Regions from separate parts of the Cytobacillus sp. MT66 genome, predicted to be linked through region 2. Evidence: predicted binding sites of a transcription regulator. Region 2 holds the regulator's gene; each other region holds the start of a gene.
What was found. The regulator Rex, encoded in region 2, represses fermentation and respiration genes when NADH is low (regulators of the CRP and FNR family bind a similar motif). The targets are predictions, from matches to a motif close to TTGTGAAATATTTCACAA.
Positions count from the first base shown of each region.

Region 1: AC1Q59_RS04540 (cytochrome c oxidase subunit 2A) is a predicted target of Rex. The motif match lies at 5,692-5,709, and genes of this name have one in related genera.
Region 3: nadC (carboxylating nicotinate-nucleotide diphosphorylase) is a predicted target of Rex. The motif match lies at 4,834-4,851, and genes of this name have one in related genera.

Region 1 is NZ_JBXAFB010000002.1:255,667-263,198, reverse strand. Features, by position in the region: gene AC1Q59_RS04570 (dynamin family protein) at 1-819, opposite strand, end outside; gene AC1Q59_RS04565 (isoprenylcysteine carboxyl methyltransferase family protein) at 1,150-1,713, opposite strand; gene AC1Q59_RS04560 (type III polyketide synthase) at 1,714-2,802, opposite strand; gene AC1Q59_RS04555 (hypothetical protein) at 3,177-3,314, opposite strand; gene AC1Q59_RS04550 (nucleobase:cation symporter-2 family protein) at 3,392-4,705, opposite strand; gene AC1Q59_RS04545 (xanthine phosphoribosyltransferase) at 4,702-5,298, opposite strand; purine riboswitch at 5,430-5,531, opposite strand; gene AC1Q59_RS04540 (cytochrome c oxidase subunit 2A) at 5,924-6,079, shown strand; gene AC1Q59_RS04535 (cytochrome c oxidase subunit II) at 6,102-6,578, shown strand; gene AC1Q59_RS04530 (b(o/a)3-type cytochrome-c oxidase subunit 1) at 6,578-7,532, shown strand, end outside.
Region 2 is NZ_JBXAFB010000030.1:255-7,786, reverse strand. Features, by position in the region: gene AC1Q59_RS24320 (CPBP family intramembrane glutamic endopeptidase) at 168-896, shown strand; gene AC1Q59_RS24315 (DUF4305 domain-containing protein) at 893-1,096, shown strand; gene AC1Q59_RS24310 (redox-sensing transcriptional repressor Rex) at 1,122-1,775, opposite strand; gene moaC (cyclic pyranopterin monophosphate synthase MoaC) at 1,808-2,296, opposite strand; gene AC1Q59_RS24300 (ABC-F family ATP-binding cassette domain-containing protein) at 2,479-4,401, shown strand; gene tsaD (tRNA (adenosine(37)-N6)-threonylcarbamoyltransferase complex transferase subunit TsaD) at 4,835-5,857, opposite strand; gene rimI (ribosomal protein S18-alanine N-acetyltransferase) at 5,857-6,312, opposite strand; gene tsaB (tRNA (adenosine(37)-N6)-threonylcarbamoyltransferase complex dimerization subunit type 1 TsaB) at 6,331-7,032, opposite strand; gene tsaE (tRNA (adenosine(37)-N6)-threonylcarbamoyltransferase complex ATPase subunit type 1 TsaE) at 7,029-7,484, opposite strand.
Region 3 is NZ_JBXAFB010000001.1:451,025-458,556, forward strand. Features, by position in the region: gene AC1Q59_RS02175 (branched-chain amino acid ABC transporter permease) at 1-355, opposite strand, end outside; gene AC1Q59_RS02180 (branched-chain amino acid ABC transporter permease) at 352-1,227, opposite strand; gene AC1Q59_RS02185 (ABC transporter substrate-binding protein) at 1,299-2,552, opposite strand; gene AC1Q59_RS02190 (glycine betaine uptake BCCT transporter) at 2,818-4,359, shown strand; gene nadC (carboxylating nicotinate-nucleotide diphosphorylase) at 4,871-5,722, shown strand; gene AC1Q59_RS02200 (TAXI family TRAP transporter solute-binding subunit) at 5,755-6,762, shown strand; gene AC1Q59_RS02205 (TRAP transporter permease) at 6,759-7,532, shown strand, end outside.

The DNA of each region.
Region 1 (7,532 bases), on a different contig from region 2:
AACAGATTCAGGCAGCAGCGCTTCTCTATTTGCCATTTTTTCAGCAATAAAGCTTTGTAGTTCATTGAACTGATTTTCCTTATGTGTCTCATCCTTTAATGTAGTATAAAAAATCCTTTCAGGTTTTACCCCCCAGGAGGCAAAAGAATCAACCACACTTTTCTTAAAATCTGAAAAACTAAGTTCATCGTCACGATGTTTATCGATTTGATTAATAATTAAATATACTTGCTTTCCTTCAGCAGTGAGCTCCTTTGTAAAAAGGAAGTTTAGTTCCGATTGGACGTGATTATAATCCATCACATAAAAAACAAGATCTGCCAGGTGCAAAGCTGATTCCGTCGCAATTCTATGAGCGTCATCAGTGGAGTCAATTCCCGGTGTATCCATAATGACAATATTTTTCGGAAGTTTCGTATTTGAAACACTTATTTCAACCGATTGGATTTGATCGCCATCCTTGGCATAGGATTTAACTTTCTCATAATCATATGGAGCGGCATATATTCTTGGTTTGCCCGCTTTAAAAATTACTTTGGCATAGTCCTCGCCCGATTTTACTTTGACAAGGTTAGCACTTGTTGGGATTGGACTGGAAGGAAGCAGGTGTTCACCAACAATTTTATTAATCATACTTGATTTGCCCGCAGAAAAATGTCCGCAAAAGGCAATCGAGTACTCTTGATTTTTAAGTTTTACCGCCAGATCCTTCGCTCTTTCGGCTGTTTGCTCATCTTGGTCTATTTGAAAACGTTCGTGCAAAGCCGTAATTTTTTCAAATAAAAGAGCTTTATCCAATTTCAATACTGTCTGAACCATGAATCGATGTCTCCTTGTTTTATCTATTTATCCATCATCTATTTTAAATGATTTTTCTCACAATTCCTATGGAACTTTTATCTTTTCTGAGGAAAAATAAAAAAACCAGGAACACGCCCGGTTTCATAATAACGTATATGATATTTATTTTGCATGCGGTTTTGCAACATGATTTAAAACATGTTTCATAACTAGCGCGTAAGCTGTTACCGTTCCGGCAACAAAGATCATAGCCATATGTAACAACACCTTTCTGTTGATAATGACTCTCAAACTCAATTGTATTTTATCATTAACGATAATCATTTTCAATGTCTAATTTCAAAATGATTAGATTCTTTCCAAATCGTCTGTGATCACGGAGTTGTCAGCAAATACTCTTTCATATTCTGTTAAGCTTCTCAACGCCTTTTCCTCTGCAGGTATTCTAACCGCAAGAATCACTGCATTAAGAATAGAAAATAAAATCGCTGTCACATAGGCCTGAAACAACAATGGAATCAGCAGAAACTCCGCTGCCACAATAGCATAATTCGGGTGCTTTATATATCGGTACGGGCCTTTTCTTACCACCTTTGCATTTGGCAAGACAATAATCTTCGTATTCCAAAACATACCAAGAGACTTAAGTGCCCATACCCTTGCAGCCTGAGTGATTAGCAGCAGGGCTAGAACGATCGGCCAGACCGGGGACAATGGCTTATGCAAAATCAGTACTTCTAAAATATATGAGATAAAAAAGAGTCCATGAACAAGGACAATCCATCGATAATGCTCTTTTCCAAATTCCATTGCTCCCTGACTTTTCATCCAGCGCTCATTCCTTTTGGCGATAACCAGCTCAACCATACGCTGTAAAATAATCAATGTAATAATCAGAAAAAATAGATTCATTTATGCCTCCCATTTTAACAAAAGAAGTTCTGAACTGAAACCTGGCCCCAAAGCAGTCAAGAGTCCATAATCATTTCCTCTGCCTAAGCACATGAACTGTTTTAACACATAAAGGACGGTTGGTGACGACATATTTCCAAACTGTTTTAAAACTTCCAGCGGTATCCTTGTCATTTCTGCTTCGAAATTCAAGGCTGCTGCGTAGGCATCAATCACCTTTTTTCCGCCTGGATGAGCAATAAAATGGCTGATATCATTCATGCCTATTCCGCAGCTTTCAAGAAACTTATCAACATTTGGCCTAAGCCATCTTTTTATCAGCGATGGAATATCCTTGGAAAAAACAACATGCATCCCTTCATTTTTTACATCCCAGCCCATCACATCAAGGGAATCTTGCAGTAACGTCGATTGAACACAGGTAATGGAAGGAACATATGACAGTTTTTGATAGTATGCCTTATCAGCCTTGTCGCCAACTAAGAGAACGCAGGCAGCACCATCCGCAAAAAGAGATGCTGCAATTAAATTACTTTTAGACCTATCTCCTTTTTGAAAGTTTAAGCTGCATAATTCGACTGCCAGCACAAGCACTTTAGCCTCAGGGTAGGCAAAACAATATTCGTAGGCCCTTGAAAGTCCCGACGCACCGCCTGCACAGCCAAGGCCCCATATAGGTATTCGTTTTGTATGCTCTGAAAATGCCAGCTTATTCATGATTCTTGCTTCTATGCTTGGGGTTGCAATCCCCGAACTTGATATATAAAAGATGGCATCTATTTCGCTATAAGGAATTTGTTTTTTTAAAAAATCATTGCTCGTCAGGCAATTTTGTATGGCTTGGGCACCTAAATCCACTGCATGCTCAATATAGGCATTATTTTTCTCAGCAAATGTTCGGTCCGTTTTATACCAATCCATCCCTTTTACGAAATGGCGCTTTTCGATTTGCCCATTATGAAAAGCCTTTAATAGCCGGTCAATATCCTGAAATGAGTCTGAAAATAGCTCTCTGGCAAAATTCATTACCTCATCTTGCCTTAGAATATGTGCTGGAATAGCTTCTGCGACAGAAATTATGGATGGCATTTCATTCTCTCCTTTGTATCATACTGATAATTTTTCCAAATTATTCTAGAATATACAAAGAGCTTTTTGCGCAAAAAAAATGCCTCCTCGGGATTCGAGGAAGCAATCTGTTTTGAAGGAGTTATTGTGCACTTTTATTATAAGACTTCTATCGACAAGAATCACCATAAAAATTTTTCCATGGCAGAAAAGCGGAGGCGCCCGTTTAGCGACGTATGGACTGGAGGGCGCCGACTGAGATAAAGGAAACTCGAAAAGAGCGCTAGCGATTCGATGCTGACTTATCGTAGGGAGGTGACCGAAGTACACTAGCCGCTGGGCGCTGGAGCTGGACAATTTTTAAAGTTGCATTACAAAAAAAATCATGCACCAGATCACTCCGGTGCATGACTGCTTGTATTTTGATTTTGAACATCGATAATAATTTTTTTACTGACTTCACAGCCGCATTCTGTACAAGTTATCTGCTCATTGTATAGAAGCCTGCAATGATCACAATAATATTTTTCCATTCCCTACACATCCTATTATCAATGGATAGTAGTATTATATTTTGCAGGCTCGTGCATTGATACTGAAAAATCATATTTTACGAAGCTTTTACTTCTGTTTCCTTAATGGATGACGAGCTGCTGCGCTTAAATTTAATTTCGTTAAACAAGATATTTAGAAAAATAGCTGTTAGGCTTCCAGATACAATACCGCTTTCAGTTAAAATGCGAATATTTTCCGGCATTTGGGCAAATAAACCAGGGACAACAGAAACGCCTAATCCCATACCAACTGAACAAGCAATGATTAAAAGGTTTTCCTGAGAGGAAAAATCAACCCTGCTTAACATCTTTATCCCAGAAGCAACCACCATTCCGAACATAGCGATCATTGCACCGCCAAGAACTGCAGCTGGAATGACCGTTGTTAAAGCGCCAAGCTTTGGAAAAAATCCTAGGAAGATTAACATAGTTGCAGCCACATAAATCACGTTATTGCTGCGCACTCCAGAAATTTGGATCAGACCAACGTTTTGTGAGTAAGTTGTATATGGAAATGAGTTAAAGATACCGCCAAGTATACTTGCTAAACCTTCGGCGCGATATCCATTAACAAGGTCCTTTTCGCCGATATCCTTTTTACAAATATCCCCTAACGCAAAGTAAACCCCTGATGATTCAACAAGACTGACCATCGCTACAAGTGTCATTGTAAGAATAGGAATAATTTCAAAAGTTGGCAGTCCAAAATAGAAAGGTTTTGGCATATGAATGACTGATGCTTCGGAAACAGCACTAAAATCAACCATTCCCATAAAATAAGCTACAATTGTTCCAGCAATTAAACCTAATAAAATAGAAATAGAACGAATAAATCCTTTAGTAAATTTAAAAAGAACGATAATAAACAATAAGGTGCCAAATCCTAAACCAATATTTTGCAAGGAACCAAAATCAGGGCTTCCTTGACCGCCTGCAAAATTATTCATCGCTACAGGCACAAGTGTAATACCTATAATTGTTACAACAGAGCCAGTTACAACTGGCGGGAAAAACCGGACAAGTTTGCCGAAATACTTAGATATTAAAATAATAATTAAGCCTGAAACAATAATGGAACCGTAAATAGATGAAATCCCATATTGATTGCCAATGGCAACGATTGGACCAACTGCGGTAAAAGTACAGCCCAGAACAATCGGAAGTCCTATCCCAAAATATTTATTTCGCCAAACCTGTAGGATTGTGGCTAATCCGCTTGTCAAAATGTCAATTGATACAAGGTATGTCAGCTGCTCTCCGGTCAGCCCGATGGCTCCGCCGATAATTAACGGTACAATGACTGCACCTGCATACATCGCTAAAACATGCTGGATTCCAAGTGATGTGATTTTAAATGGATGATGTTTCATATAAGGACGTCCTCCGTTTGATTAGAAATAAATGTTACCTTCCCGTCTGTAAGTCCGCTGATTCTTGCAAGCGATTCTACACGATAGCCTTTTTCACGAAGAAGATCCCCGCCTTCCTGGAAGCCTTTTTCAATAACGATTCCGATTCCGCTGGTATGTGCTTTGGCCTGCTTGACAATATCGACAAGTCCGAGAGCTGCCTGTCCATTTGCCAAGAAATCATCGATGACTAAAACCCGGTCGGATTTATTTAAAAATTTCTTTGAAACCGAAATCTCATTGGATTCCTGTTTTGTAAAGGAATAGACGGACGCTGTGTAAAGCTCATTAATCAGTGTCAATGATTTTTTCTTCCTTGCAAAAATAACTGGCACTTCTAAGAACAAACCTGCCATCACAGAAGGGGCAATCCCAGAGGATTCAATCGTTAAAATTTTTGTAATTCCTTCATCCTTAAATCTTTTGGCAAATTCTTTGCCGATTTCCTGCATAAGGAACGGGTCAATTTGATGGTTTAGAAATGAGTCTACTTTTAAAACCGAGTCAGATAATACGATTCCCTCAGTTAAAATTTTCTCTTTTAAAAGCTTCATTATGCTCCTCCTATGTTAAGGGTTATCTAAAAAACAAAAAAGCCTCAAAGACACTGCATCACTCTTTATGAAATATGAGTGAAGCAATGACCTTGAGGCATAGCTGTGATGATAGCATTAAAAACATCACAAAATTATCATTGCTCACCCATAGTCGGATTCTTTACGGGAACCCGGTAGAAACTTACGAGCCATATTCTCGTGATTATATGAGTGAATGTCTATTAAATTTGATATAGCCATTATAGCACGCTCGTGATGAAATTCAATATTTTTCGCGAAATTCACGAATTATTTTCGTTAATTTAAACTAAATGTTCGTGATTTCTCTGTTTGTAAAGAATTTATTAGCTGGCCAAAAAACACAATTTTACACGCCTTCACTACTTTTTTTTGTGATATCGTTCACATTTTTTAAAAAATCCTTCACAATTCCTTCACAATTATCACACTCTTACAGTGATTAGCATCACTGTTATATCAATTTTCCACCATTATCATAGTATTTAAGTTATGAATGAACATTTTGTGAAGTGGTAAAAAACCCCTAGATTCTAGGGATTAGTTGAGTATGATGAAAGTGTAATCATTAATTCATCCCAATTTTTGAGAGGAGTGAAGGAAAATGGCGAAAACGGAACTTCAGGAGAAAACGAACACAAAAATTGAAACAGACGAGGGTTCAAATTTGAAAGGAACGTTAGCTTCCGTTTTCCTATTAGGAGCATTCCTAATAGTGACTTGGGTCGGTGTGTACTATTTATACCTAGACCGTTTCTAAAAAATTGAAAGGGGAAAAAGCCATGCATATGCATAAATTTGAAAAAGCCTGGCTCGGATTCGGGATTGGTGCTCTTCTAGTATTTTTAACTGTTATCGGGGTGAGCGCATTCTATCTTGGAAATCAGCCGCCAAGCTGTTTAGCAACCATTGATCCAGAAAAGGTTGATACAACCGCACCATTTAACGAGCCTGGATTAAAAAAAGTGGAAGGAAAGGAATGGGACTATGAATTAGTCTTTGTTGCTTCCGCATTTAATTATAATCCTGGTGAAGTAAAAGTTCCACTTGGAGCTAAAGTAAAAGTAATGGCAACATCAAAGGATGTTGTTCACGGATTTGAAGTTGCCGGAACGAACATAAATATGATGCTTGAACCTGGTTATATCAGTGAACTTGTTACGACATTTGACAAACCGGGCGAATACTTAATCTTATGTAATGAATATTGTGGAATTGGACACCACATGATGTCTTCAAAAATCGAGGTGGTTGAATAATGGCAAGCTTTACTGCTATTCAAAAGGTTGACCGTCGTGACGGCAAATTGGCAATGGCCCATTTCTTTGTAGCATTTATTGCGTTAGCAATCGGAGGATTAGCTGGTTTACTGCAAACGCTCGTCCGTTCAGGAAAGCTTGAGCTTCCTGCTGGAATTGGATATTATCAGATCTTAACCGTTCACGGGGTTGTACTCGGACTTGTATTAACTACATTCTTTATTATGGGATTTCAGCTTGCAGCCGTCAGCAAAACTGCCGGCACTTTGACTGGCCGTCAGCGCAAGGTTGGCTGGATTGGTTTTTGGACCATGACTATTGGTACTGTCATGGCAGCTACGATGGTTCTTTTAAATAAGGCGACAGTTCTTTATACTTTCTATGCCCCATTGCAGGCGCATGCTGTTTATTATCTCGGCTTAACCTTTGTTATTGTGGGAAGCTGGCTTGTTGGCGCAGCTATTATTATGAAATATGCTGAGTGGAGAAGAACAAATCCAGGTCAGCCTAGCCCGCTTCTGACTTTTATGTCACTAGTTAATACCTTAATGTGGATTGTTGCAACAATCGGTGTAGCAGCAACTGTATTGATTCAATTATTGCCTTGGTCTTTAGGTTTAGTAGAAACAGTGAATGTCGGTGTAAGCCGTACCCTATTCTGGTACTTTGGCCACCCGCTCGTATACTTCTGGTTATTGCCAGCTTACATGACTTGGTATGCGATTATTCCAAAGATTATTGGCGGAAAAATATTCTCAGATTCATTAGCACGTATGTCATTTATTCTTTTCCTATTGTTCTCAATACCTGTCGGTTTCCACCACCAGCTATTAGAGCCAGGAATTGACCCAGCATGGAAGTTCTTACAGGTTGTGTTAACATTCCTTGTTGTTATTCCATCATTAATGACTGCATTCAGTTTATTTGCAACCTTCGAAAGCTTCGGCCGCTCTA
Region 2 (7,532 bases):
GCAAAAAAAATCATCATCATATAAGTTCTGATCACTGAACCTTAGCACCTCAAATAGTTTATCCTTATTCCTGCTGTTAAAAACACCTACAATTTGAAAAAAGCTCCTCTTTATTAGTAAAATGGAAAGGTATCATTATGAATCAGCAAATTTAAGGAGACAATAGATTGAAAAAGGAATATTGGTTCATTCTTATTGCTTATATTGTCATGCAATTCTCAAGCATTGCCGGTGTGCCCCTTGTTGTATTCGCGGCTTCTTTGTTTGGGAAGCCCCCCGAGGACATAGAGATATTTGCTGTAGCAGCCTGGATTATGATCAGCTTTACAATCACGCTTATCATCACCCTTGCGCTTTTGCGAAAAGAAATGAAAAATAATCCGATGAGGAGTGCATCCTCACCAATTACTGCTGCTGCATGGGCGATTGGCGGTGTCTTTCTCGCCTTATTTGCCCAGTCATTTGCCGCAAATATCGAAAGACTTATCGGAATAGAAATGGGCTCAGAAAATACGCAAAGCATTATGCGTCTGATAGAAGCTTTTCCATTTGTCATCCTGATAAGTTCCATTATTGGGCCAATTCTTGAGGAAATCGTTTTTCGAAAAATTATCTTTGGCGCCCTGCATCAGAGGCTTAATTTTATTTTATCGGCACTAATAAGTTCAGTTATTTTTGCATTGGCACATGCAGAGCCTGAACACGTCCTGTTATATTCAGCCATGGGCTTTACCTTTGCCTTTCTATATGTAAGAACAAAGCGGATTATCGTTCCGATCTTTGCCCATGTTTCGATGAATACCTTAGTCGCAATCCTGCAGCTTAATCAGGAAAGTATTGAAAATTGGCTGCAGCAAATGGAAAAAATGCAAGCCATTATTGGAGGTTTATTATGAGGGGGTCCTTGTTTTCTGGGATCGTTTACATTATTCTCGGAATTCTTTTCACATCCATTGCCATAGAAAATGTTCAAAGGGAACAAACATGGGGGATTTTCACTTACTTCCTCATTCTTATTGCAACCTTCGATTTAGGAAGCGGTCTGAGGATGATTGCTTTTCATTTTAAATTTAAGAAAGCACAGAACAAAAAATGAGCCACTTCAATTTTGGCTCATTTTTTTAATCCTCTTCCGTATCAATCGGATAATTCTTCAAGAAGTAGATGAGCGATTGCAGCTCTACAGCTAAGTCAATATGGTGAATTCTGATGGTTGAAGGAAGGTTTAATCTTGCTGGAGTAAAGTTCAAGATCCCTTTCACATCACTATGAACAAGCCGATCGGCAATGGCCTGCGCTGCAGGGGCCGGAACAGTCAAAATGGCGACCCGGATCTGCTGCTCTCTGAGAACTTTTTCGAGATTGTCCATATGAAAAACAGGAACCTCTCCAATCTTTGTGCCAATTTTGCCTGCATCCACATCAAAGGCTACTTCAATTTTCGTATTGTTATTTTTGAGAAAATTATAGTTGAGGAACGCGGTTCCTAAATTCCCTACCCCAATAAGGGCAACTTTTGTGAGCTCATCCTGATCCAGGGTTTTCCGAAAAAAGTTCAATAAATAATTGACATTATATCCATAGCCCTTTTTCCCTAAAGCCCCAAAATAGGAAAAGTCCCTTCGAATAGTTGCAGAATCCACTTTAACAGCTTCGCTTAACTCCGCAGATGAAACCCTTTGTTTGCCCGAGGAGTGTAAATTCTTTATAAATCTGTAGTATAAAGGGAGCCGTTTTGCAGTTGCCTGCGGTATTTTCATTGATTCATTCGGCATTGATGTCCCTCCCTTTCTTAAATAATAAAATGTTAAATGGATTCTCTTTTGAAATCTCCGTTTTTTCCGCCTGTTTTTTCTACTAAATAAGTTTCCCCTATTACCATTCCTTTATCGATAGCTTTGCACATATCATAGACTGTTAATGCGCAGACAGATGCAGCCGTTAGCGCTTCCATTTCAACACCGGTATTGCCCTTGGTTTTTACAGATGCATCGATTAATAATATGTACTGTTCTTTTTCCTCTTTCCATGCAAAGGATATATCCACTCCGGTTAAAGAAATTGGATGGCACATCGGGACAATATCCCATGTTTTTTTGGCTGCCATGATTCCAGCTACCTGTGCAACGGCCAGGACATCGCCTTTTTTCATTTTATTAGCAGTTATTTTTTCATATATTTCATTGCTAACTGTAATGCTTGATCGTGCAATTGCTGTCCGGGCTGTCTCAGGCTTATCGCTTACATCTACCATTTTCGCCCTGCCCTCTTGATTAAAATGAGTGAAATCTGCCATTTTAAATAAACACCTCACATTCAAATCATACACTATTTTTTTTAAGCTGTGTATTTCTTGTGGTAATTTTCACAATTTTCCGCACCCAGTTTTCAAGATACGAATGTCTTTAACTATGCTTCCTTTGTTGCCCGCCTAATTCGAATAGGTTACACTATTTCTAGAGTATAGAGGTGAAAGAAATGATTCTACTGCAGGTTAATCAGCTAGAAAAAAACTTTGGTGCTGATACCATTTTATCGAATATAAAGCTTGAAGTACAAACTAGAGACCGGATTGCCTTAGTCGGGCGAAATGGGGCTGGCAAATCCACGCTGCTAAAAATAATTGCCGGTCAAATGTCCTATGATTCCGGAGATATTATTAAGCCGAAAGGGATTGAAATCGGCTATCTTGCCCAAAACACCGGTCTAGAATCCGACCGGTCTATATGGGATGAAATGCTGACTGTATTTGAGGATTTGCAAAAGCAGGAAAAGGATTTACGCCGCCTGGAGGAAAAAATGGCGGATCCCGATCTTATTGCCAATCCCGATGAGTATGAACGTATTTTAAAAGAATATGATCTGCTACAGGTTCAATTTAAGGAGCAAGGCGGCTATCAGTATGAATCGGATATCCGCTCCGTTCTTCACGGGTTAAACTTTCATTCCTTCAGCTACGAAACAAAGATTTCCACGTTAAGCGGGGGCCAAAAAACAAGGCTCGCTTTAGGAAAGCTATTATTGACCAAACCCGATATTTTAATCCTGGACGAGCCGACGAACCATCTAGATATTGAAACACTGTCATGGCTTGAGCAATACTTGCAGAGTTATGATGGAGCCATTTTAATCGTTTCTCACGACCGGTATTTTCTTGATAAAGTAGTTACCTTAGTTTATGAATTATCGAGAAAACAAACCCGAAAGTACACAGGGAACTATAGCTCTTACCTTGACCAAAAAGCAGCTAATTTTGAAAGGGAAATGAAGCTGTTTGAAAAACAGCAGGAAGAAGTTGCGAAGCTGCAGGATTTTATTCAGCGAAATCTGGCTCGTGCCTCCACCACCAAAAGGGCACAAAGCCGCAGAAAACAGCTAGATCGCATGGAGCTGATGGATCGTCCTTTAGGGGATGAAAAGTCTGCCTCCTTTGGCTTTGATATAGAAAGGCAATCAGGCAATGAGGTATTAAAAGCTGATTCCATATCAGTCGGATATAAGGATGCAGAAATTTCAAAGGGGATTTCATTCCGGATCACGCGAGGCGAAAGCATTGCCCTGGTAGGACCAAATGGAATCGGAAAGTCTACTCTTTTAAAAACCATTGTTGAAAAGCAGCCCGCCTTATCGGGAAACTTTCAAAAGGGCTCTAATGTCATGATTGGCTACTATGATCAGGAACAGGCGGATCTGTCATCTAATAAACGAGTATTAAATGAACTTTGGGATGACTTCCCTCTGAAACCTGAAAAAGAAATCCGCACCATTCTTGGGAACTTTCTATTCTCAGGCGACGATGTTTTAAAGATTGTCAACACTTTGAGCGGCGGCGAAAAAGCTCGGCTTGCTCTCGCTAAACTTATGATGCAAAAAGCTAATTTCTTAATTCTTGATGAGCCAACCAACCATCTTGATCTAGACAGCAAGGAAATATTGGAGAATGCTCTAATCGATTATCCTGGCACGATTTTCTTTGTCTCCCATGACCGGTATTTTATCAACAGGATCGCCACAAAGGTATTTGAACTTAGTAAAGATGGAATAACTGAATATCTTGGGGATTATGATTACTATATTGAGAAAAAACGGGAACAGGAAGAAATAGAGGCCATTGAATCCTCCGAAAGCCCACAGCCTGCTGCTGCTGCAAAAGAAAAGCCGAATTATCAGCAGGATAAAGAAGCCAAGCGGGCCCAAAGACAGCGGCAGAGAAGATTGGAAGAAGTCGAAAGGCAAATTGAGGAAGCGGAGAATGCAATCTCTGAATACGAGCAGCTGCTTTGTGAGCCAGATGTCTACCAAGACCATGAGAAAGTCTTGGACATTACACAGAAAAACAACGAATGCAAGGCAACGCTTGAAAAATTAATGGAAGAATGGACCGAGCTTGCTGACGAATAAGATTTTTTATGACTTTATGCGATAGTCCCTTTGCAGATGATGGCATTGAAGGACATTTATTTTGCAAAATCGGTGGAGTTTGTCCTTCATTGCCCTGATGAAGGACTTTTCTTTTGAAAAATCGGCAGAGTTTGTCCTTCATTGCCCTAATGAAGGACTTTTCTTTTGAAAAATTGGCGGAGCTTGTCCATCATAAACTCCTGCAAGAACACCTTCCTAAAAATTCAGTTAATTTGTCCTATCCGCTTCAACAAAATTAGGGTATTTATTCACAGTAATATTCACAGCCTACATATTGAAATAAAAGCTTTACACAGACTTTTCCACATTATCCACAGAAATAGTTGGAGTTATCCACAAAATCCACATGAAATCTTGAATTAATCAACATATACACAAAAAAGCCCTCATCTTTTGATGAGGGCTAATAAATTTAATTGTGGATAGTGATGTCAAGTCCAGGATTAGCATTCAACATCATGTTAGATCTAACCCCTTTTTCGAATAAAATGCTTCCTGCTGCAGCGATCATGGCAGCATTATCTGTGCATAATGACAGCGGAGGAATGGCCAGCTTTACTTCTGGCAGATCAGTAAAGGCCTCTGTCAGTGCCTGGCGCAATCCTTTATTAGCTGCAACTCCGCCAGCAAGCAAGACCTGCTTCACCTTAAACTCCTTTACAGCATTAAGAGTTTTAGTAACTAAAACATCAATCACACTTTCCTGAAAGCTTGCAGCTAAATCTTCAGGCTTAATCGATTCTCCTCTTTGCTCTGCATTGTGGACAGTGTTAATAACTGCTGATTTTAAACCACTAAAGCTAAAGTCATATGACCCTTCTTCCAGCCATGCTCTAGGCAATGAGATTGCTGGCTCCCCTTCATGTGCTAATCGGTCGATATGCGGACCTCCAGGATACGGCAAGTCAAGTGTTCTAGCCACCTTATCATAGGCCTCGCCAGCAGCGTCATCTCTGGTTTCACCAATTACTTCAAAATGTCCATGTTCTTTCATATATACAAGCTCCGTATGGCCTCCAGATACCACTAAGGAGAGAAGTGGAAACTCCATTTCGGAAATAAGTCTGTTCGCATAGATATGTCCAGCAATATGGTGCACATTTACAAGCGGAATGCTATGCGCAAAAGCAAGAGCCTTTGCCGCATTTACGCCAACAAGAAGCGCTCCGACAAGACCCGGTCCTTCTGTTACACAAATAGCACTTAAATCCCCTACATTTATATTCGCTTGCTTCAAGGCTTCTTCAATGACAATCGTTATTTGTTCAACATGATGGCGAGACGCAATCTCCGGAACGACTCCGCCAAATCTTTTATGACTCTCTATTTGAGAGGCAACTACATTAGATACAATTTCTTTTCCATTTTTGACCACAGCTGCGGCTGTTTCATCACAGCTTGTCTCGATTCCAAGTATCCATTGGTCCTTTTCCATTACAAATTCACCCACATAACTATTGCATCTTCTTGATTATCTGTATAGTAATTCTTTCTGATCGCTCCATTTTGAAATCCGAGCTTACGGTATAGGGATTGCGCTACATAATTGGATAAACGTACTTCTAGGGTCATTGTTTTGGCTCCCTTTTCTCGTGCAACGTCCATAACCTTCCGCATGATGGCTTCCCCAAGCTTTCTGCCGCGATATTCAGGAAGAACAGCCACATTTGTAATATGCGCTTCATCAACAATAATCCAAACTCCGCAATATCCGATAATCTTTCCTTCAACTTCATCTTCTAAGCCAACATATAAGGCATACTGATTTTTTGTTAATTCATTATAAAAAGCTTCCTTGCTCCAAGGTAGTGTAAATGATTGGTGTTCAATATTTAAAATTCCATCAATATCATTTACATTAAGCAAGCGAAAGGTTAAAGATGTATTCATTTGAATTCTTCCTTATCATTAATTTCCCTTTTTATTGGCCTTTAGCCAATTTGTTTCCGCTTCTGCCAAACGAATATAATTTGGAACAAAAGAATGAACGTCTTCGCATTCCTTATCCCTGCCCAACAAAGCAAGCTCTGCTGCCCGGGGATTTTGCTCTGTGATCTCAGCAAAGCAGGCCTGATCGCCTAAAGTATCTATTATGGTATCTTTATGAAGGGGAAGATCATTGCCTACGAAAAGAACCTTTTCATTTAGCTTCTTTAGTTCTGCTGCCCAATCTTTTGATAAAAGCAGCTGATCTTCTTTTCTAGTATAGATCTTTCCATCCTCAAACTGATAAAGCCCTGTATAAATTTGGCCGCGCCGTGCATCAAATAATGGGGAAATAACACCATTAAAATAGCGTCCTGCACTTGCTGCAGAAACTTCTAAGCTTGATACCGCAGACAAAGGTATTTTTAATGTCCATGCTAATGTTTTGGCAATCGTGACACCAATTCTAACACCTGTATAGGACCCCGGCCCTTTGGCCACAACTATTTTTGATAATTCAGCTGGTTTTACGTCACAGTCATTCAATAGATTTTCAATAGCAGGCATCACCCTGACAGAATGATTCTTTTTTAAATTGGTCATATACTCGCCTACTACTTGATCCTGACTGATTAAGGCAATTCCTAGAGTGTAGTTAGATGTGTCAATAGCAAGAACCTTCATGAAAAAATCTCCTTACATAAATCCTCGTATCTTTTGCCTTTTGGCGTTAATACAATTTTTCTTGTTTCGTTTCCCTCATGATATAAATAGATAGTTAAGAGTTCATCAGGAAGCTGATCTTCGATTAAATGGGCCCATTCAATAACAGTGACCCCATTGCCATCAAAATACTCATCGAACCCAAGGTCTTCAAAGGAATCCTCCACACGATAAACATCCATGTGATATAAAGGGATTCTCCCTTGGTATTCTTTTATAATAGTAAACGTAGGGCTATTAACGTTTCTAGCCACGCCTAAACCTCTTGCTAGCCCTTTTGTAAATGTCGTTTTGCCAGCACCAAGGTCACCCTCCAATGCCAGAACATCCCCAGAGCTGAGCATACTCGCCAGGCGCTCCGAAAAGTTCATTGTCTTCTCGGGGGTGTTTGAAATAAACTCGTATGTATGCAAATTCATAATATAACTCACCTTTGTCGTTTAGAAGCAAGAGACCTGGTC
Region 3 (7,532 bases), on a different contig from region 2:
CCGCAATTGCAAGTGTACCAAGGCCAAAATAGGCGCCCTTTAACCGGAAAATCATTAATCCAATTGGAATGGAAACCAAACCAGCCAATAAACCGCCTAAAAGCAGGGATAAGAATAAGTCGAGCTGAAGCTCATTAACCACATTCATGGATGTATAGGCCCCTATCCCTAAATACATCGCATGTCCAAAGGAAACTTGTCCTGTAAAACCGCCTAATAAATTCCACGCATGGCCAAGGATTACCCAAATTAAAATGGTCGTAATAACCGAATACATGTGCAGATCAGCAAATTGAGGGACCAATAGGGCAAGCAAGATGGTGACAGCGAGGATCGAGATCGTTTGTTTCATCATCTACCCCTCCCAAATAAGCCTTGAGGTCTGACAAGCAGGACAAATAAGAAAATAAGCAGGCCGAAGATATCCTTAAAACCCGTACCTCCTGGGATATAGGTAGCCCCAAAACTTTCCGCTATTCCTAATATAAGTCCGCCAATTGCCGCACCCGGAACAGAACCCATGCCGCCAAGAACCACTATGATGAAGGCTTTGACAATGAACATGGTTCCGATGTTTGCATATATCGGGTAAGTTGTTGCCAAGATATTGCCGGAAACGCCAGCGAATGCTGCCCCAAGCCCAAAAGTGAGTCCCGCAATAACCGCGACATTAATTCCAACAATTTTTGCCGCTTCCGGTTCTTGAGCGGATGCACGGATAGCTAGGCCTGTGTCTGTTTTTATCAAAAATAAATGAAGAAGAAAAATGAGTAAGGCTGTAATAAAGAATCCAATAACCAATGGGGCATTTAAACTAATTGAACCAATATGCCAAATTTTATTTTCCCAGTACAGATTTTCGCCAGTCAGACGGAGGAAATTAGGTCCGAGAAAAAAAGGCAGTGCCATAATATTAGCAATTAATACACTAGCACCTGCTGTGAGAAGAAGTGTGTTCTCTTCGCTGACTTTTCTTGCTTTTTCCACAAAGACGCGATAGAGACAATATCCAATCATAAAACATACCGGTGCGCTAATAAAAATGCTTATAAAAGGATCCAAACCGAGGCTGTTAAACAAAAAGTAAGTAATAAACATGCCGATCATGACGAAATCCCCGTGTGCCATATTGATCACACGCAAAACTCCGAATATCAGTGTCAGCCCTAGGGCGATAATGGCGTACACGCCTCCAATGGATAGGCCGTCAATTAATGTCTGCAGCAAATGTTTCCCCCCTATTTTGACAGAAAGAGAGGGAATATCCCTTTAGGATGTTCCCCTCTATCTTTTATTTTTTATTTCCAGCCAGGAAATGGGATGATTTCTGATTCTGCATATTCTGTTGGATATACGGTCTTCAGTTTTCCATCCATCCATTGTGACACATCGCTCATACCGCGATTTTGATTGTTATAGCCATCGAAATCTTCAAACTTGATATGGCCAAAAATTGTATCCATATCTGTTTCATCAAGCGCCTTATTGACACTTTCGCGGTCAAGGTTTTCCGCACGATTCAAAACATCGGCAATGACATAGATGGCGCTGTATGCTTCAACTTCATGCTCCCCAGGCTCATGGCCGAACTTCTCTGTAAACTTATCGAAAAATTCTTTCCACTTTGGATCCTTTTTGTTGCCATGCCAAGGGCCCGCAGTTAATACAGTGTCCGTTAACTCGCCTGCCTGGTTGGCAAAACCAATAATGGAATGGCCGCCGCCAGTACCGATAAATAGTTCAGGCTGGAGATTTGCCTCTTTTGCGGCTTTAATTAATTGGGTCGCATCATTATCATCGCCAGCTGTCATAATGACGATTTGCGGATCTTTTGCCTTCACTTGTTCCATAATTGGCTTTAGGTCAAGCTCTCCTGCTTTATACTTAAACATGTCATATTGAATATCTGGGTTCGCCTCAAAATACTTCTTTAATCCATAATCATAAACCGCTTCACCATAAGCATTGTCAACATTGACATGGGCAACAGATTCTGGCGGATTCTCTTCCCAGTAATCCCGAAGTGCATTTGTATACATGCCTGCTGTCGGATTTAAACGATAGACATACTCATAGCCGCTCATTGTCGCTAAATCACTGGAACCATGGTCAATTAAATATGGCATTTTATTTTCCTCGGCAACTTGAGCCTCAACCAAGGTCACCCCAGAGGAACGGCCGCCAGTCAGCATTAGGATTTCTTCATTACTGACTAATTTTTCTGTTGCTGTTTTCCCAATATTAGGCTTTTCCTGTGAATCTTCGATTACCACTTCAAGCTTTTTGCCCTTAACACCACCGGCTTCATTGATTTCATCCAACGCAAGAGAATATGCGTCCTTGAACTTTTGTCCGAACACAGAAGAACTTCCCGTCATCGGCAGTACTGCCCCGACTTTAATCGTATCGGATTCTGCAGCCGGAGTATTTGGTGAAGCAGAATTAGAACTTGAGGAATTTTCCTCGTTCCCGCCGCTGCATGCAGCCAGGACCATACTGGCCATCGTTAAACCTGAGATTACCTTTAAAAACTTTCTTTTAAAACTCATCATCTTCCCCCCTATGATAAAAGTTGCAGCCTTATGTATGTCATGTTAAGCAATGTGGACTGGCTTCCTATTACTTATGTCTATTCATATTTTTGAGAAAATTACATATATTTTTCGGAAAGTTATGACATTCAGAAAAACATTATCGTCTGGGAGGAAATTTTCGCAATAATAAGCCTAGTTTACATAACCATAATTATAGTCAATTAATTAACCACCACCTTTTGGGGAAAATAACGGTATCAATTTTTACAGGGAGTTGGCATCAGTGAAAAAGGTTTCTAACGTATTTTGGATTTCCCTTGTTATTGCAAGTATATTTGTGGTCTGGGGTGTAGTTGCCCCCGTTCAATTGGGAAAAATAATGGATGCAACAAAAGCGTTCTTTTTAAATACTTTCGGCTGGTTCTATCAAATATCAGCTACTCTATTTCTTCTGCTTGCTTTATTTTTGATTTTTAGCAAGTATGGAAAAATTAAATTAGGATCTAACGAAGACAAGCCAGATTTTAATCGGGCCACATGGTTTGCTATGTTATTCAGTGCTGGTATGGGAATTGGCTTACTCTTCTTTGGTGTATCTGAACCGATCTCCCATTTTGCCAACCCGCCCATTGGCGAAGGAGGAACGGCGGAGACTGCAATTGTCGCTTTAAGATATACGTACTTGCATTGGGGGTTTCATGCGTGGGCGATTTATTCTGTCATCGCCTTAATCCTTGCTTATTATAAATTTAGAAAAAAACTGCCAGGCTTAATGAGTGTCACCCTGCGGCCAATATTGGGTGAAAGAGCCAATGGACCTATTGGAACGGCTGTAGATGTCATCGCCGTATTTGCTACCATTTTTGGCGTGGCAGCTTCCTTAGGTCTAGGTGCAGCGCAAATTAATGGCGGCCTGCATTATGTTGCAGGTGTGCCTAATAACTTCACCATTCAGCTTATTATTATCGCGATTGTCACAGTTCTGTTTATCCTTTCAGCTAGTACAGGTCTGCAAAAAGGAATTAAGTTTTTGAGTAATGCGAATTTAGTGCTGGCCGTAATACTGCTCTTTGGCTTCTTGATCTTAAGTCCGACTGGATTTGTTCTTGACCTGTTTACAACAACATTTGGAAGCTATATACAAAACCTGCCGAGCATGGGATTAAGATTAGCTCCTTTTAATAAAGAACAAGCAGCATGGATTCAAGATTGGACGATATTTTACTGGGCCTGGTGGATTGCATGGGCACCTTTTGTCGGTACATTCATCGCCCGGGTTTCCAAAGGCAGAACGGTACGGGAATTTATGGTTGCCGTTCTAGTCATCCCCACCATTGTATGTGCCTTTTGGTTTAGCGTCTTTGGCGGCACAGCTATCTATTTTGATTATTTCCAAGGGGCCAATATAGCGGGCCAAAATTTAGAAACAGCCATCTTTCATGTGTATGATCTGCTGCCATTTTCAGGTGCTTTAGTCGTGGTTACACTATTGCTCATTTCAACATTTTTTATCACATCAGCAGATTCGGCCACATTTGTATTAGGCATGCAAACGGCACATGGCGATCTAAATCCGCCTAATGTGGTCAAAATCATTTGGGGTCTGTTTCTCGCGGCCTCTGCTGTTGTCCTGATGTTATCCGGAGGACTGAATGCGATGCAGACGGCAATCATCGTTAGCGCCTTCCCATTAACATTCGTCTTATTCGGCATGTCTGTTTCGATCTTAAAAGATTTTAGAAAAGAGGTTCCTGCTAGAAGCGGGGAAAAGAAACGGGCCAGAAAACTCAAATCGGGAGATGAGCCGGATCCAAATCTGGTCTAAAGCAGTATGATGTTATCAGTCAAAGGATTTGCTGACTGCGGGAGTCCGCTTATCGGACTCCCGATTGCTTTTTTCTTCTGCTTTGTCCGAAGAAGGCATTGCTTTGGACTCTATGCTGGCTTTTTTCTTCTGCTTTGTCCGAAGATGGCATCGCTTTGGACTCTATGCTCGCTTTTTTCTTCTGCTTTGTCCGAAGATGGCATTGCTTTGGACTCTACGCTCGCTTTTTTCTTCTGCTTTGTCCGAAGTCACCCGCTCTTCGGACTCCTGCCAGTTTTTTTCTCTCAGCTTTGTCCGAAGTCACTAGCTCTTTGGACTCCCACTAGTTTTTTCACCCAATCCTGTCCGATGTCGCCGCTTTTCTTCAGATTTGTTCCTCTATGATAAATTTTTTGTAATGACAGCAGCAGGCTTGCGTGTTAATATATGTGTCAAGACACATGTAATTTACTGAAGCTCTTTTCAATAAATCATTTGTGAAATATTTCTCAATCTACCAAGGAGGCAAATTATGAATACTTTAAAATTGCGGAAAATGCTGCAGGAGTTTTTGCTTGAGGATATAGGCGACCAAGATATGACAAGCCAGTCCATCTTTCCCCTCGATAAAAGAAGCCATGGGGTTTTTATCGCAAAAGAAAGCGGAGTTATATCCGGCTTAGAAATAATGAAAGTAGCTTATCATTTGCTGGATTCCACGATACAGGCAGAGTTCCATTTTTCCGACGGAGACCGTGTTGCTGCAGGTGATGTGATTGCAGCAGTTAACGGCCCTGTAGCCCATTTGCTCACAGGTGAACGAGTGATCTTAAATCTTATGCAAAGAATGAGCGGAATCGCAACGATCACCAACAGATGTGTAGAAGTTTTAAATGATCCCGGAATACATATTTGCGATACAAGAAAAACTGTCCCTGGACTGCGCATGCTTGATAAATATGCTGTTCGATCCGGCGGCGGGAAAAACCATCGGTATGGTCTTTACGATGGAGTCATGATTAAAGATAATCATATAGCCTATTGCGGATCGATTACGAAAGCGGTCCAAGCGGTGCGGGAAAAGGCTGGCCATATGGTTAAAATTGAGGTGGAAACGGAAGCGAAAGAAGAAGTTTTGGAAGCGGTGGAAGCTGGCGCAGACGTCATTATGTTCGATAACCGCAGCCCGGAGGAAGTGAAGGAATTTGCCCAATTAGTTCCTAAGACCATTATAACGGAGGCTTCTGGCAGAATAAATCTGGATAACTTAGCCTTCTATTCAGGAACAGGAGTGAATTATATTTCATTGGGATTTTTAACGCATTCTGTCAAGGCACTCGATATTAGCTTACAGGTCAAAGAAGGAAACAAAAAAGCATTTTAAATCCAGTGTTTTAGGCTGTGGGGGTTGGACAGATGTCAAAGAGGAATAAGACGGTCTATTTGATATTGGCCATAGGCGTTTTACTTTTAACAGGATGTAAGAATCAGGCTGAAGCAGTAACAGACAGTGCTTCAGACTCCATAAAAACGACCATCATTGGCGGACGTACTGGCGGCTCCTGGTCTGTTTTTACGGAAGGCATCGCAGAATCGATCCGCCGTGAAAATGAACACTCGATTATCACAGTAGAACCGGGCGGCATTGTAGAGAATCCTGCAAGCGTAGGGACAAACACTGTGCCCTATGGGTTGTCGTACGCAATGACTGCATACGCAGCATACAGCGGGAATGAACCCTATAAGAAAGCCTACAAGGATATTCGGGCTGTCAGTGTAGTCATTCCTGCAAATTACTATCAGCTTTTTGCAAGAGCAGATGTGACATTCGATTCATTAAAAGAAGTTAGAGAACATCAAGCCCCTCTGCGATTGGCGGTCGATCAGAAAGGTTCAGCAGGTGAAATCATCACCAGACATATTTTACAAGAATATGGTGTCACCTATAAGGATATTGTTTCCTGGGGCGGGTCGGTTGACCACTTAAGCGGATCAAAAACTATTGAGTTAATGGCAGATCATCGCATAGATGCAACCGGTGACGCCGTATCTGTTCCATCAAGTGATATTTTAGAGGCTTCCGTTACAAATCAATTGAAATTTTTCTCCTTAGATCATGATGTGCTCAAAGCGGCGGCAGAAAAATTAGGAATGGAATTAGGCACGATTCCAGCAGGAAGTTATAACTTCTTGCATCAAGATTTGGAAACATTGTATACCCCTGCTATTTTAATCGTGCATAAGGACGTGCCGGAAGATGAAGTGTATCGCATAGCAAAATCGATCTATGAAAACTTTGACTATCTAGGTACTGTTCATAGGGAATTTAAGAATCTATCAAAAGAAAACTTCAGCAAGGTTGGAAAGGTTCCCCTTCATCCAGGCGCTAAGAAGTTTTTCAGTGAGCAAGGACTGATCGAATGAAAAAAACAACCAATCTTAAAAGCTATTATTTAACAGCATGGTTAACGGAAAGTGACAAGCGAGACTTATCAGGACTTCCTTTGAAATTATTTGCCGGTTTCGCATTCATTCTATCATTGTTTCAAATTTGGTCCGTTGTTTGGGGAAAATTAGATCCCCTTCAGCTTTTAGCAACACATTTAACGTTCATTCTAGTGTTAACATTTTTGCTGTATAGTTTTTCTAAGAAAAATCACACTCATTCTGGTCCAACGAAAATAGATTATCTTTGTGCTTTGCTTGTCATGAGTGCAGGGATTTATTTCACCATCCATGCAGAACGGATCGCAGAACGAATTCCTGTTGTCGACCCATTAACCAATTGGGATATCCTATTTGGTTTAGTATTTGTCATTTTAAGTATTGAGGCTGCCCGCAGAACGATCGGTGTCCCGATAGTCATAATTGTACTGATTGGAATCAGCTATACACTTTGGGGTGATCATTTAAACGGGCTGGTTTGGCATAGGGAGTTCTCCTTATCAGAAGTGGTTGAAGATTTATCCTACAGCTTTAATGGCCTTTGGGGATCGCCTATTGCCGTTGCAGCCTCATTCGTATATATGTTTTTACTGTTTGGCTCCTTTCTGCAAAAGGCTGGAGCGGGTGAGTTTTTCTTTCAGCTTTCAACTGCGTTTGCCGGAAGGTCACAAGGGGGAGCGGCAAAGGTCGCAGTGCTTGCCAGTGCGTTTTTTGGCACTATATCAGGAAGCCCGACCGCGAACGTTGTG